Regions from separate parts of the Lysinibacillus sp. FSL L8-0126 genome, predicted to be linked through region 2. Evidence: riboswitches for the same ligand, from Rfam matches in the RefSeq annotation. Region 2 holds a riboswitch; each other region holds the start of a gene.
The links. A riboswitch is a leader RNA that binds a small molecule or an ion and turns the genes downstream of it on or off. The one in region 2 is predicted to bind cobalamin.
Positions count from the first base shown of each region.

Region 1: linked by a shared signal. The riboswitch ahead of MHI34_RS18610 (hypothetical protein) and the one ahead of MHI34_RS16560 (energy-coupling factor ABC transporter permease) in region 2 are both predicted to bind cobalamin.
Region 3: linked by a shared signal. The riboswitch ahead of mmgD (citrate synthase) and the one ahead of MHI34_RS16560 (energy-coupling factor ABC transporter permease) in region 2 are both predicted to bind cobalamin.

Region 1 covers NZ_CP152028.1:3,849,133-3,853,372, reverse strand. Annotated here, with positions in the region: gene MHI34_RS18625 (acyl-CoA dehydrogenase family protein) at 1-811, shown strand, start outside; gene MHI34_RS18620 (enoyl-CoA hydratase-related protein) at 828-1,613, shown strand; gene MHI34_RS18615 (enoyl-CoA hydratase/isomerase family protein) at 1,628-2,692, shown strand; cobalamin riboswitch at 2,828-3,016, shown strand; gene MHI34_RS18610 (hypothetical protein) at 3,216-3,416, shown strand; gene MHI34_RS18605 (hypothetical protein) at 3,403-4,068, shown strand.
Region 2 covers NZ_CP152028.1:3,408,462-3,412,701, reverse strand. Annotated here, with positions in the region: gene cobJ (precorrin-3B C(17)-methyltransferase) at 1-53, opposite strand, end outside; gene MHI34_RS16565 ((2Fe-2S) ferredoxin domain-containing protein) at 58-429, opposite strand; cobalamin riboswitch at 576-758, opposite strand; cobalamin riboswitch at 1,016-1,201, shown strand; gene MHI34_RS16560 (energy-coupling factor ABC transporter permease) at 1,344-2,090, shown strand; gene MHI34_RS16555 (energy-coupling factor ABC transporter substrate-binding protein) at 2,094-2,366, shown strand; gene cbiQ (cobalt ECF transporter T component CbiQ) at 2,373-3,146, shown strand; gene MHI34_RS16545 (ATP-binding cassette domain-containing protein) at 3,143-3,979, shown strand.
Region 3 covers NZ_CP152028.1:3,855,615-3,859,854, reverse strand. Annotated here, with positions in the region: gene MHI34_RS18655 (hypothetical protein) at 1-382, shown strand, start outside; gene MHI34_RS18650 (hypothetical protein) at 392-673, shown strand; gene MHI34_RS18645 (NUDIX hydrolase) at 729-1,202, opposite strand; cobalamin riboswitch at 1,451-1,646, shown strand; gene mmgD (citrate synthase) at 1,839-2,960, shown strand; gene prpD (2-methylcitrate dehydratase) at 3,059-4,240, shown strand, end outside.

The DNA.
Region 1 (4,240 bases), 440 kb from region 2:
TACCATGATACAGGAAAAACTTGCGGATATGGCGACCTCCATCTATGGGGCGGAAAGTGCTGCATACAGGACAGCAGGAGAAATAGATGATGCGATGGAAGTTACGGATAAAGAGTCAATGGTTCAAAAAATAGCTGATTTCGCTCTGGAATGCGCACTCAATAAAGTCAATTGCTCAGAAGTGCTTGGGGAAATTGTAGATGAAGCTGTACAAATCCATGGTGGCTATGGCTATATGCAAGACTACGAGGTTGAACGCTTATATCGTGACGCTAGAATTAGCCGTATTTTTGAAGGAACAAATGAAATCAACCGTTTAACAATGGCGAAGCTATTATATAAGAAGTATTCACAAGCAACCTCTACCGAAAATGCTCCAGTAGCATATCAACCAGCAGAAAAGAATCAGCAATACATCCGTCTTTCCAAGTACTTAATGCAAATAGCCATCGCTGTCATTGCTGACGCACAGATTCAATTGGAGCAAGAGCAGGAATATATGCGTCTGCTAGCTGATATAGTAAAAGATATTTATGTTATGGAAGCTTCTTTACTGCGGACGGAAAAGAACGCATGTGACAATATGAAGCATTTGATGACAGATATTCTTTGTCAGGAAGGCTATCGTAAAATAGAAAAAAGTACAATCGACATTATTTGTGCTGCTGAAACAAATGAACAAAAGCGAAAAACAAGGCTAGATCATATTCAGCGCTTAAACATCCCACTCCATCAGAATCTCTTTATGAAAAAGCGAGAGATTGCAAGAGGGATCATCAACAATCCAAAATCGATCAGTTCATTATCATAAACAGGAGGGAAAAATCATGGTTGATACATTTGCCAATGTTAGTAAAGAAGGTTCCATCACACTTATTCATTTAAATCATCCACCAGCAAATACGTTGTCATCAGCTTCTATTGAACATCTTCGTGTCATTTTTAAAGAATTAGCTGAGGATGAAGAGACGAGAGCCATCATTGTGACCAGCTCTGGACGATTTTTTGCTGCGGGAGCAGATATAAAGGAATTTGTTGCTGCCTTTGGGCAACAGGATAGAGCATTACAAATGGCTGAAGCAGGCCAAGCGCTATGTGATGAAATTGAAGCCATGAAAAAGCCTGTTATTGCTGCTATTAATGGGCCAGCCCTTGGAGGAGGACTAGAGCTAGCGTTAGGCTGTCATTTCAGGATTGCTTCAAGTAATGCCATTGTTGGTTTACCAGAATTAAAGCTTGGCTTACTGCCGACATTCGGAGGCACTCAACGACTGAGCAGAATAACAACGCAAGCAAAGGCTCTACAATTAATTTTAACAAGCCAGCAATTAAGTGCTGACGAAGCACTACAACTAGGTATTATTCAAGTGGTGACGGAGCCAGATGAGCTTCTGCCAACTGCCAAAGCCCTTGCTCAGTCTTTTGTTGAGGGCAAAAGTATGACAAGTGTATCCCGTACAATTGAATGTATAATTCAAGGTGGGAAGGATCATCTCCAAAAAGGGCTGGAATTAGAACGAACACGCTTTGCTGAGTTATTTTTAACAGCGGATGCTAGAGAAGGCGTTCAAGCATTTATTGACAAAAGACAGCCCAACTTTAAACATTTGTAAGGGAGGAAACTACTATGACAAATGAAGTAATATTTTCCGTCAGTGAGGGTGGCGCAGCAAGCATTACGCTGAATCGTCCTCAAGCTTTAAACTCACTTTCTATAGAAATGCTAAAGCCCATTGGTGAGAAACTAAAGGAATGGCAGGCGAATGATCAAATACACTTGATAATTCTAAGAGGTGCTGGCGAAAAGGGCTTTTGTGCTGGGGGTGATATTAAAACACTCTATAAAGCTCGCTCCAGTCAGGAAGCTTTCCAAAATGCCGAAATCTTTTTTGAGGAAGAATATCACATAGATAGGGCAATCTATCACTACCCAAAGCCTATCATTGCTTGCCTTGATGGCATTGTCATGGGAGGTGGGGTTGGTTTAACGTATGGGGCTAGCCACCGAATTGTGACAGAGCGAACAAAATGGGCTATGCCAGAAATGAATATTGGCTTCTTTCCTGATGTTGGAGCTGCCTATTTTCTAAATAAAGCGCCTGGCTATGTAGGATATTACTTAGCTTTAACAGCTTCGATCATCCAAGCTGCAGATGTTCTCTTTGCTAATGGTGCAGATAGCTATATGACGAGTGATCATTTACAAGCATTCCTCACAGGCATTGAACAAACGGACTGGCATACAGTGGAGACTAGCACAGCTCTAAAGCAATTAATAGAGGACTATTCAAGTACACCAACAGCAAACAGTGAGCTTGCCATCCTTCAAAATGAAATCGATCAACATTTCTCAAAACATACAGTGGAGAAGATAGTCGAATCCTTAGACAATGACCCAAGCAAATTTGCACAAGAAACAAAGCAGTTGCTTCTATCTAAATCTCCATCATCCTTAAAAATTACATTAAAGCAGCTGATAGATGCCCAACATAAAACGGTAGAAGAATGCTTTGCGACTGATTTAATCTTGGCAAAAAACTTTTTAAATCATGAGGATTTCTATGAAGGGGTTAGGTCTGTCGTCATTGATAAGGATCGAAATCCGCGTTATATCTATCAAACATTCGCTGATTTTACAGATGATATACTTGAAAAATTCTTTCAAGATAGGAGTGAAATCGTAAAGAAGTAAGAATAATGACAACTTCGCTCAATAAAGGCTGAAACCATCTACTTGTTAAGAGGTAGGTGGTTTCTTAAGTGTTTTTCTGTAGATTTTCATAGGGTTTTGTCAGAGAAAATTGAATGATATGTTATACTATAAAAAACGGAATAAAAGGATAAAGGTACAAATTCAATAGAATTTGTTTAAAAGGGAAGAACGGTGAAAAACCGTCGCTGTCCCGCAACTGTAATTAGGAGCACATTTTAAAAACCACTGTTATGTAAGTAATGGGAAGGGAAAAATGTGTGATGATCATAAGCCAGGAGACCTGCCTTTATCTAGTACAGCCAAAACCTACGCGGATAGGGGGTGTTGAGTGTGACGAATTACCTTCATCATACTCATAGTGCGACAACCAAAAAAAGAGTCTCTATTCAATATAGACGACTTATTTTATATTGGTTGAAGAACTATGAAGTATGTCAGTCATAGCTAGCATCTTCCCATTAGGGCAAGATGTTTTTTTTATGAATAAATAGGGGTGAACAAGATGACATCACATTCAATTTCATTTTATATAAATCAGTTAAAGCAGCAAATTATGAACAACCTTTCTGGTGAGCATATTAGGCCATTACAGCTTTATATTAGGAAGTTAATAGAAGAAAACCCAAATGATTATACATCTATTAATGATGCCTATTTAACGATCAAGCATGAATTAGTCGAGACATGTCATGATAGTAGATAAAAAATCTGAAGACATAATGGACAACATAGATATGAATCAAAAAGTTTTATATAGAAAATTGGATCATTTTGAAATGGAAAGAGGCTTGGTATTAGAAAGTTTAGACATTTTTCTAAGATGGAATCAACAAACACAATACCTTTCTGAAGACAAGCTTCAAAAGCTTTGGATGAAACTGGTAAGGAAGTATAAATTCTCTCTCGATGAATGGGAAAGAACTGCTGGTCATACAAATATCCATGCTTATCTAGTGAAGGAGCAAGGACATGGGTTACAAAAGTTGATGCGCTTTTACAAAGATCGCCACGGCATAAAATGGTTGGAAAATGCATTTCATTATGGAATGTCATTGCTCATTGAAGTTGGAAAAATGCCTGGATTAGAAATGTTTTTCCTAACAAATTTAATATGTTACAGATGGGAAAAGGATTATTTAGAGGATGCAGATGTTCAACAGTTTTTTTGTCATTCAATAAATGGTAAAGTGAAGGAGGTCTATGAAAGTTTCAGGGCTTTCGATCAAGAACAGAATCTGTTAACCGCAACTACTCTCTATAAACTTTTATCAAAATATAATCCTCATTTTCAAGTGAATTCGGCAGCAACGCCTGAATTTTATAAGGAATTGTCCTTATTTGTCGAAATCGAGTAATCCATACGTTCGACATGTCAAACAGTCTATTATTCTTTAGAATATAGGCTGTTTCTATGTGAAATACGCTAGTATATTTAATGCTCATAGATCCGTAGTAACAAAAAATCTCGTACATAGTTTAGATACACAATGAATTAAGATATAAGTAATAGATGGTGAAATTCCTTCG
Region 2 (4,240 bases):
TTAAAGTCTCCAGGTCCAAAGCCCACTACGAAAATTTTTCCTTTTTGCGCCATGTTGTTACCCCTCTTTCACCTTTTCGATCCCTTTAATGGCTGTCGTTTGTGCTGTACGCTGTAATGTACCTTCACGAAGTGTAAAGACATGTTCGTTGTATAAGGATTCATGATGTAAATCTTGTACAAGTGTTCTAGCATGCTCTGTTGATGGTACACGATACCAATTCCCTTGCGGATAGGCGATGACCACACAAGCATCCTTGCATCGTCCATTACAGCGCGTTCTTGTTGTATGTATCTCTTGATCAAGTGCTTGCTGTTGTATTTCTTCTCGAATAGCTAGGGTAATTTCCTCCCCACCTTTGTTCATGCAGCTACTACCATTACAAATAAAGAGATGTGTTTTCATCCCCTCTAAATTCCATGTTGTCATCTTCTGTCTCCCCTCATTTGCTTTCTGGAAAAAGAAAAACCTTTACTCTAATTACGAAGAGTAAAGGTTTTGTAGAAGCCAAATAAAAACGAATAAAATAAAATACAGGTACTCGCTCTTGCTTCAACTTCTCCCTCCGAAAAGTTTGCATGCACAATCAAATAAGCAGGTTTCCTGACTTAAGCTTCATTTTACTATCGCACCTTCCCAAGTTTGCACCAGTGGCTTTGCGATTTCATCAGCTATTACAGTAGCGGGGGCTGTATTGGATTTTCACCAATTTCCCTATTATCTCGAGTTATTCGAGCACTTATCGACGTTTTATATGAAATTTATTATCTTCTTAATAGAATAGAAAACTGTCTCTATCATATCTCATTATTTTAAAATTTCAATATTTCTATAAAAATTTATGACAATTTTATCAATTTTGTGTGTAGACCGGGTATAAAAATTATAATATCTCCCTATTTATGACAATTCAGTAGTTATCAGAATCTTCTCTATTGACCTTCAATTGAAAATATTTTTAAAAAAAGTATAGCATATTTATGGAAAATCATGTTACACTTTGTCGTGAAATCTCACAACTTAATGTTTTTTCGGTGTAAAATACTTATCATTTTGCTTAAAAGGGAAGCCGGTTTGAGTCCGGCGCGGTCCCGCCACTGTATTAGGGAGCTTTATAGAACATGTCACTGTCCAACGGATGGGAAGACCTATAAAGTGTTGAACTAGAGCCAGGAGACCTGCCGAAAAATATGTGATCGTTTCAGCCTACGAGGATAGGTGTGCGGCTTAGCAGATGAGAATGTTATTTGCTTTTTTAGCTATGCACTTTTCCAACAACGGAGAAGTGCTTTTTTATTTACGCACGCTACATTCTAAAAATCTATTAGTAAGGAGGAAAGCTTTTGAAATTTTCATGGTGGAAACTTAGTTATTTTTTATTGGCCTTTTTACTCGTGCCAAAACGTGCCTTTGCTATGCATATCATGGAAGGTTTTTTACCAATCGAATGGGCTATTTTTTGGTGGGTCATCTCTATCCCATTTATTATTCTAGGATTGCGCTCCATTCGCAAAACAATTGAAGAAAACCCTGAAACCAAAATGCTTTTAGGTCTTTCAGGAGCCTTTGCTTTTGTGCTGTCGGCGTTAAAAATCCCTTCGGTTACAGGTAGTTGCTCCCACCCAACTGGTGTTGGACTTGGAACGGTTTTATTCGGACCTCTCGCTATGAGTGTCATCGGAACGATTGTTTTATTATTCCAATCTTTATTATTAGCACATGGTGGGATTACCACTTTAGGAGCGAACGCCTTCTCTATGGCGATTGTAGGCCCATTTATTGCTTACTTTGTCTTTAAAGGGGCTCAAAAAATAGGGTTGTCATTTTCACTAGCTGTTTTTTTTGCTGCGATGCTTGGTGACTTAGGTACATATGTTGTGACTTCTGTACAGTTAGCATTAGCCTTCCCTTCAGAGGTTGGCGGCTTTATGGCATCGTTTACAAAGTTCGCAGGTATTTTTGCCTTAACTCAAATTCCGTTAGCGGTGAGTGAAGGAATTTTAACGGTCATTGTGATGAATTTCTTGAAAAAGTACAATGTCAGCGAATTAAAAATGTTGCGTGTTTTCTCAACAAAGGAGGCACATTAGTAGATGAAACGAAATTTATTACTATTAGCGATTGTTGTGCTGTTAGCTATCATCCCATTGTTTATACAAAAAGGTGCAGAATTTGGTGGTGCTGATGGAGAGGCAGAAGCAGCCATTGGCGAAATCAATGCAGAATATGAACCGTGGTTTGAAAGCTTATGGGAGCCACCAAGTGGTGAAATTGAAAGCTTATTATTCGTGCTACAGGCAGCTATTGGAGCTGGTTTTATTGGCTACTTCATCGGCTATATGCGCGGCAAGCATAAAGAAGGTTAACCCGTTATGTTACTCATTGATAAGTATGCGTATCTTAATAAGCTAGCGTCCGTTCATCCGCTAGAAAAAATGATACTTTCAATTGGTCTACTTCTCGTAACGCTCATCATGAGAGATGAACGACTTTCACTCATTACATTTTTTGTAATGAGTGCTTTTATCATTTTAGGTGCAAAAATTCCGCTTACCTACTATGTTAAGTTATTATTGCTACCTGGATTTTTCTTACTAACAAGTCTTGTATCCATCTTGCTGTCAATCACACCAGCAACTCATGTATTACCTGCCCATCTGTGGTCTTTTACGTGGATGAATTGGACAATTTTCATCGGAAAAGCAAGTGCCCTGTCCGCCCAACAATTGTTCTTTATTGTCCTTGGCAGTAGTAGTTGTTTATACTTTTTAATTTTGACCACATCCGTACAAGGGATTTGCTATGTGCTCCGACAATGGCGACTGCCCTCTTTATTGGTTGAGCTTATTGAACTAACCTATCGTTTTATTTTTATATTTTTAGAAAGCATGTACAGAATACATCTTGCCCAGCAAGCGCGTCTTGGCTACCATTCTCCAATGCAATGGCTACGCTCCGTATCCATGCTTATTGTGGCGCTATTTGCTGAAATGTTTCAGCGTAGTCGTGAGCTTAATAATGCCATGCAGTCACGGGGTGGCGAAGCCGTCTACTGGCAAGAGATGGGCTCCTATAGCAAGAAAAATTGGCTAGGCATAGCGACACTATTCCTATTCCTCATTGTATATGGAGGGTACTTCTCATGACAGCATTCTATTTTGAACTAAACCGCTTGTCCTATGCCTATGCAGATGGTACGAAGGCATTGTCAGACATTACTTTACACATTCCAAAAGGAAAAAAAATTGCCATCCTTGGTCATAATGGCGCTGGAAAATCAACATTGTTTCAGCATCTTAATGGTATTTTACAACCGTCAGCTGGGACGATTGTTTTTGATGGCAACGAGCTTCAATATAGTCGAAAAGCTTTAAAGGCACTTCGCCAGCAAGTTGGCATTGTTTTTCAAGATGCGGATCATCAACTTTTTTCAGGTACTGTCAAGCAAGATATCGCATTTGGACCACTAAATCTTGGCTGGTCTACCGAAAAAATCGAAGAAAAAATAGCATGGGCTGTTGCGCAAACGGAAATAGGCGATTTACTCGAAAAACCTATTCACTTTCTAAGCGTAGGTCAGAAAAAGCGTGTGGCGATGGCAGGTGTTTTAGCGATGGAGCCCTCTGTCCTCTTATTAGATGAGCCAACAGCAGGCCTTGACAATTATTATGCTACCCAAGTTCTACAGTACCTAGGTAAATTAGAAGACGGCGAAAGAACCATTTTACTTGCTACCCATGACATTCCCCTTGCTTATGAATGGGCGGATCAAATCATTGTCATGGAGGCAGGGAATATCATTTATAACGGAGACCCGATCGAGTTGTTTTATGAAGAAGAATTGCTGCAACGTGCACATCTCGAACGTCCATGGGTTTTTGATATGTTCATGACATTACAAAAAAAGAAGCTATTGCAGGAAAACATTACACCCCCCCGCTCCAAGTGTGAATTACAACAATTAATAGAACAATTGTAGACAAAAGTCATCGAGAAATTCTCTCTCGATGGCTTTATCATTTTTTATTTTCTTTCATATTCAAAAATTAGTAAACTACTACGAAATCAAAAGATTCGATTTATGTTAGCGATACGTCAAATTCGTTGCGATGTCTTTGATGGTTTGGCATGCCAAAAACATATTGGATAAACGTAAAAGAACGAAGCGTGCAATACTTGGAAGTCCATCAGCTGAATAGAGGCTTTCTACTAAATTAGTTGTAAAACAAAAAACTTTAGA
Region 3 (4,240 bases), 450 kb from region 2:
AGAGGAAATTACTAAAGTGTTAACCATGATTCAAGAGGGAAAAATTGATGCTGATAAAGGGTCAGAGCTGATTCAAGTGTTACAAGAGAAAGAGGAGTCAGGTAATAAATTTCTGGAAAAAACGAAGTATTTAGATAAAACGTTAAAGGTTCGTGTGGTGTCCACTGAAAATGATAATGTCACTGTGAATTTGCCTATAAAACTTGTCAAGGCTGTGTTAATGGCTGGACACAGTATCGCTGCGAGTATTCCGCAATCGGAAAAATACGTGAAAGATATCGATATCAATCTTCTTCTTGAAGCCATCGAAAATGAATTAGATGGACAAATTGTGGACATAAAATCGGCAAACGGAGATACCGTTTCAGTTTTCATTGAGTAGAGGCGACTTATGATGCATGTAAAAGTGAAAGCAAAAGACGTTCGTTTTACCGTTCCTGTTCCATATGCTGTGCTAACCATTGTTCTTTCCATTTTGACTTCAAAATGGATTCAGCAAAGTGTCAACAAATGGACAAAGGCATACTTCGACAGAAAAAAAATCGACTTTTCCTTTCCATTCATTGACAAAGAAATGCTCAAGCCTATTATCAAGGAACTACAAAATTATAAAGGGCTCGTGCTAGTAGATGTCAAGGCACAAGACGGTACAGAGGTTAAGGTTAGACTGTAATAACCTAATAGTTAAGATGGGAGCATGTTTTCATAAAAAGCATGCTCTTTGTTATTTAAAGAGAATTCTTTGCAAAAGAACTATCTAAATTCCACAATTTGTCCTCTAGATTGTCTAAGAGTGTTTTTGTTCTTTTCTCAAGATGATCTGGTAGCTCATTTTTACTGAAATAGGTAAGATTCAAACTCTCACCATCCCTCATCTCTAATACATCACTGACATTTTTCGCACTATAAAGATGAATAACTGTATAGATTTCATCCCCATTTGGATATTGAAAATAATAATTTGGCCCTGAAAAAACACCAATCAAGTCCAATTCATTCGCTACCAGTCCTGTTTCTTCATGAAGTTCACGGGTAGCAGTTTCATTCAGTTCCATTGAGCCACCAGGTAATCCCCAATCCAACGTATCTGAACGATGTTGAAAGAGAATTTTCTTGTCATCGTTGACTACAAGAATTGTCGCCCCGATACTGATAATCGGTCTACTACCGATGTGTTTCCTTAATTCTGAAATATAGCCCATATGTGCTCCTCCTCTATATTATAAAAAAACTATTCGCCTTTTTTATTATAAAGACCTCTATTTCACTTGTAATCCTTGAAAATGGAGTTATTGGTATAGATGAACAATCTTTTTTTGTACAAAATAATGCTCAAAAATGCAGAATAGTCAATCAAAAATGAAAAATAGCTTTTTATAATCAGTCTTTTCTGAATTTTACCTATATTGATTGTTTTGAAAACTCTATGTTAAGGTAAATAGACAAATTGAATATGCTAAATTTTGGTGGTTCAAATGGAGTCCATTCCATTTGATTAAAAGGGAAGTTGGTGAGAGTCCAACACTGTCCCGCAACTGTATTTAGGAGCTCGATAACAAGGCCACTGTTTTGTTTGTCAAAATGGGAAGGTGTTATTGAAGTGTTGATTATAAGTCAGGAGACCTGCCACAAAATAAGCATCAATTGACCTACGAGGATAGGGAGGTGTTAGCTACTGCATGATTTTTGTGAATTCCTGTAAATTCACTGTTATTTGGTCTGTCATGCTTTTGTAGATTAACAACTTCTAAAAAGGGGTAGAAGTTGTTTTTTTGTTGTTCTTTCGTGTTGGAATGGTAACGCTTACAAGAATAATTAAACAAAGGGGCTGTCATTGAATGGAGTTAACTTATTCACCAGGTCTTGATGGGGTCATTGCTGCTGAAACAAAATTATCTTTTTTAGACACTGTAGGAAGTCAAATTGTTATTCGAGGCTACGACTTGATTGAATTATCACAAAGATATTCGTATTTAGACATTGTCTACTTGCTACTGCATGGCGAAATTCCTACTGCCGAGCAACAGGCTGACTTACAGGACAAATTAAAAGCACATTATCAGGTTCCGCAAGAGATCTTCCAAATCTTCAAGCTCTTGCCTAATGAAACACATGCGATGGATGGACTGAGAACTGGAATTTCTGTTTTAGCAGGCTTTGATCAGCACATCAATGATCGTTCTACTGAAATGAACTTGACGCGAGCTTATAGACTTTTAGGCGGTATGCCTAACATCGTAGCCAATAGCTATCGTGTCTTAAACGGACAAGATGTTGTGGAGCCAGATAGTCAGCTTTCCTATAGCGCCAATTTTTATTACATGATTACTGGTAGAAAACCAACGGCGTTAGAAGAAGAAATTTTTGATCAGTCTCTCGTTTTATATAGTGAGCATGAGATGCCAAATTCAACGTTTACGGCTCGTGTTATTGCCTCTACACAATCTGATTTGTACGGTGCTTTAACTGGAGCTGTCGCATCATTGAAAGGAAATTTACATGGAGGGGCCAACGAGGCAGTCATGTACATGCTTCTAGAAGCCAAAACAGTAGCAGGCTTTGAAGCCTTGCTGAAAAATAAACTGCAAAATAAAGAAAAGATTATGGGCTTTGGTCACCGTGTTTATATGAAAAAGATGGACCCAAGAGCACAAATTATGAAAGAGGCTTTGCATAAATTATGTTTGGCACAAGGGGATGATCGCTTATATCACATGTGTGAAGCTGGTGAGAAGGTGATGGCACAAGAAAAGAGCTTGTACCCAAATTTAGATTATTATGCAGCACCAGTATACTACATGCTTGGCTTGCCAATTGAAATCTATACACCTATCTTTTTTGGCTCACGAACGATTGGCTTATGTGCTCACGTCATTGAGCAGCATGACAATAACCGATTATTTAGACCTCGTGTCCATTATATTGGCGAGCGTCATAACCTTGAAGAATTGTCGGTATAATCAAGTTTTAACAACTCGCCATAGAGCTGATGGGCATTCTGACCAATGCCTATCAGCATACTAGTATATCAAATTCATGCCTTGAAAGGAAGATATAGATGATTAAAACAAATGACATATCTAAGACAGATCAATTACTTACAGATATTGCGGATTACGTAGTAAATACAACTATTACAAGTGAAGAAGCATACGAAACGGCACGCTATGTATTATTAGATACATTAGGGTGTGGCATTTTGGCCTTACAATATCCTGAATGCACGAAACTTCTTGGCCCAGTAGTACCAGGCACAGTCGTTCCCAATGGTACACGTGTTCCTGGAACTTCTTATGTTCTTGATCCTGTAAAAGGTGCCTTTAATATCGGTTGTATGATTCGTTGGCTGGATTACAACGACACTTGGCTTGCGGCTGAATGGGGACACCCTTCCGATAATTTAGGGGGCATATTAGCTGTGGCTGATTATTTGAGTCGCGTGTCTGTTGCTGAAGGGAAAGAGCCACTTAAAATGAAAGACGTATTAGAAATGATGATACAGGCCCATGAAATACAAGGTATTCTCGCATTAGAAAATAGCTTAAATCGTGTTGGGTTAGACCATGTACTGTTTGTCAAAATTGCGACAACAGCTGTTGTGACAAAGGCATTAGGTGGCACTCATCAGGAAATTGTCAACGCCTTATCAAATGCTTGGATTGATAATTCGAGCCTACGAACATATCGCCATGCACCGAATACGGGTTCTAGAAAATCATGGGCTGCTGGTGATGCAACAAGCAGGGCAGTACACTTAGCCATGATGGCTGTGAAAGGCGAAATGGGCTATGCAACGGCCTTATCTGCACCTGGCTGGGGCTTCCAAGATGTTCTCTTTAATAAGCAAGAATTAAAGCTTGCTAGACCACTAGCATCTTATGTGATGGAAAATGTTCTATTTAAAGTTTCTTATCCAGCTGAATTCCATGCACAAACAGCTGCCGAATGTGCCGTTCATTTACACAATGAAGTGAAAAATCGTTTACAGGACATTGAACGCATTCAAATTACGACCCATGAATCCGCTATACGAATTATCGATAAGGAAGGACCTCTTAATAACCCAGCTGATCGTGATCACTGTCTTCAATACATTACAGCAATAGGGCTTATCTATGGCGATATTACAGCAGACCACTATGAAGATGAAGTGGCTGCAGATCCACGTATCGATAATTTAAGAAATAAAATGGTGGTTGTGGAAAAACCCCAATATACAATTGATTACCTAGATCCTGAG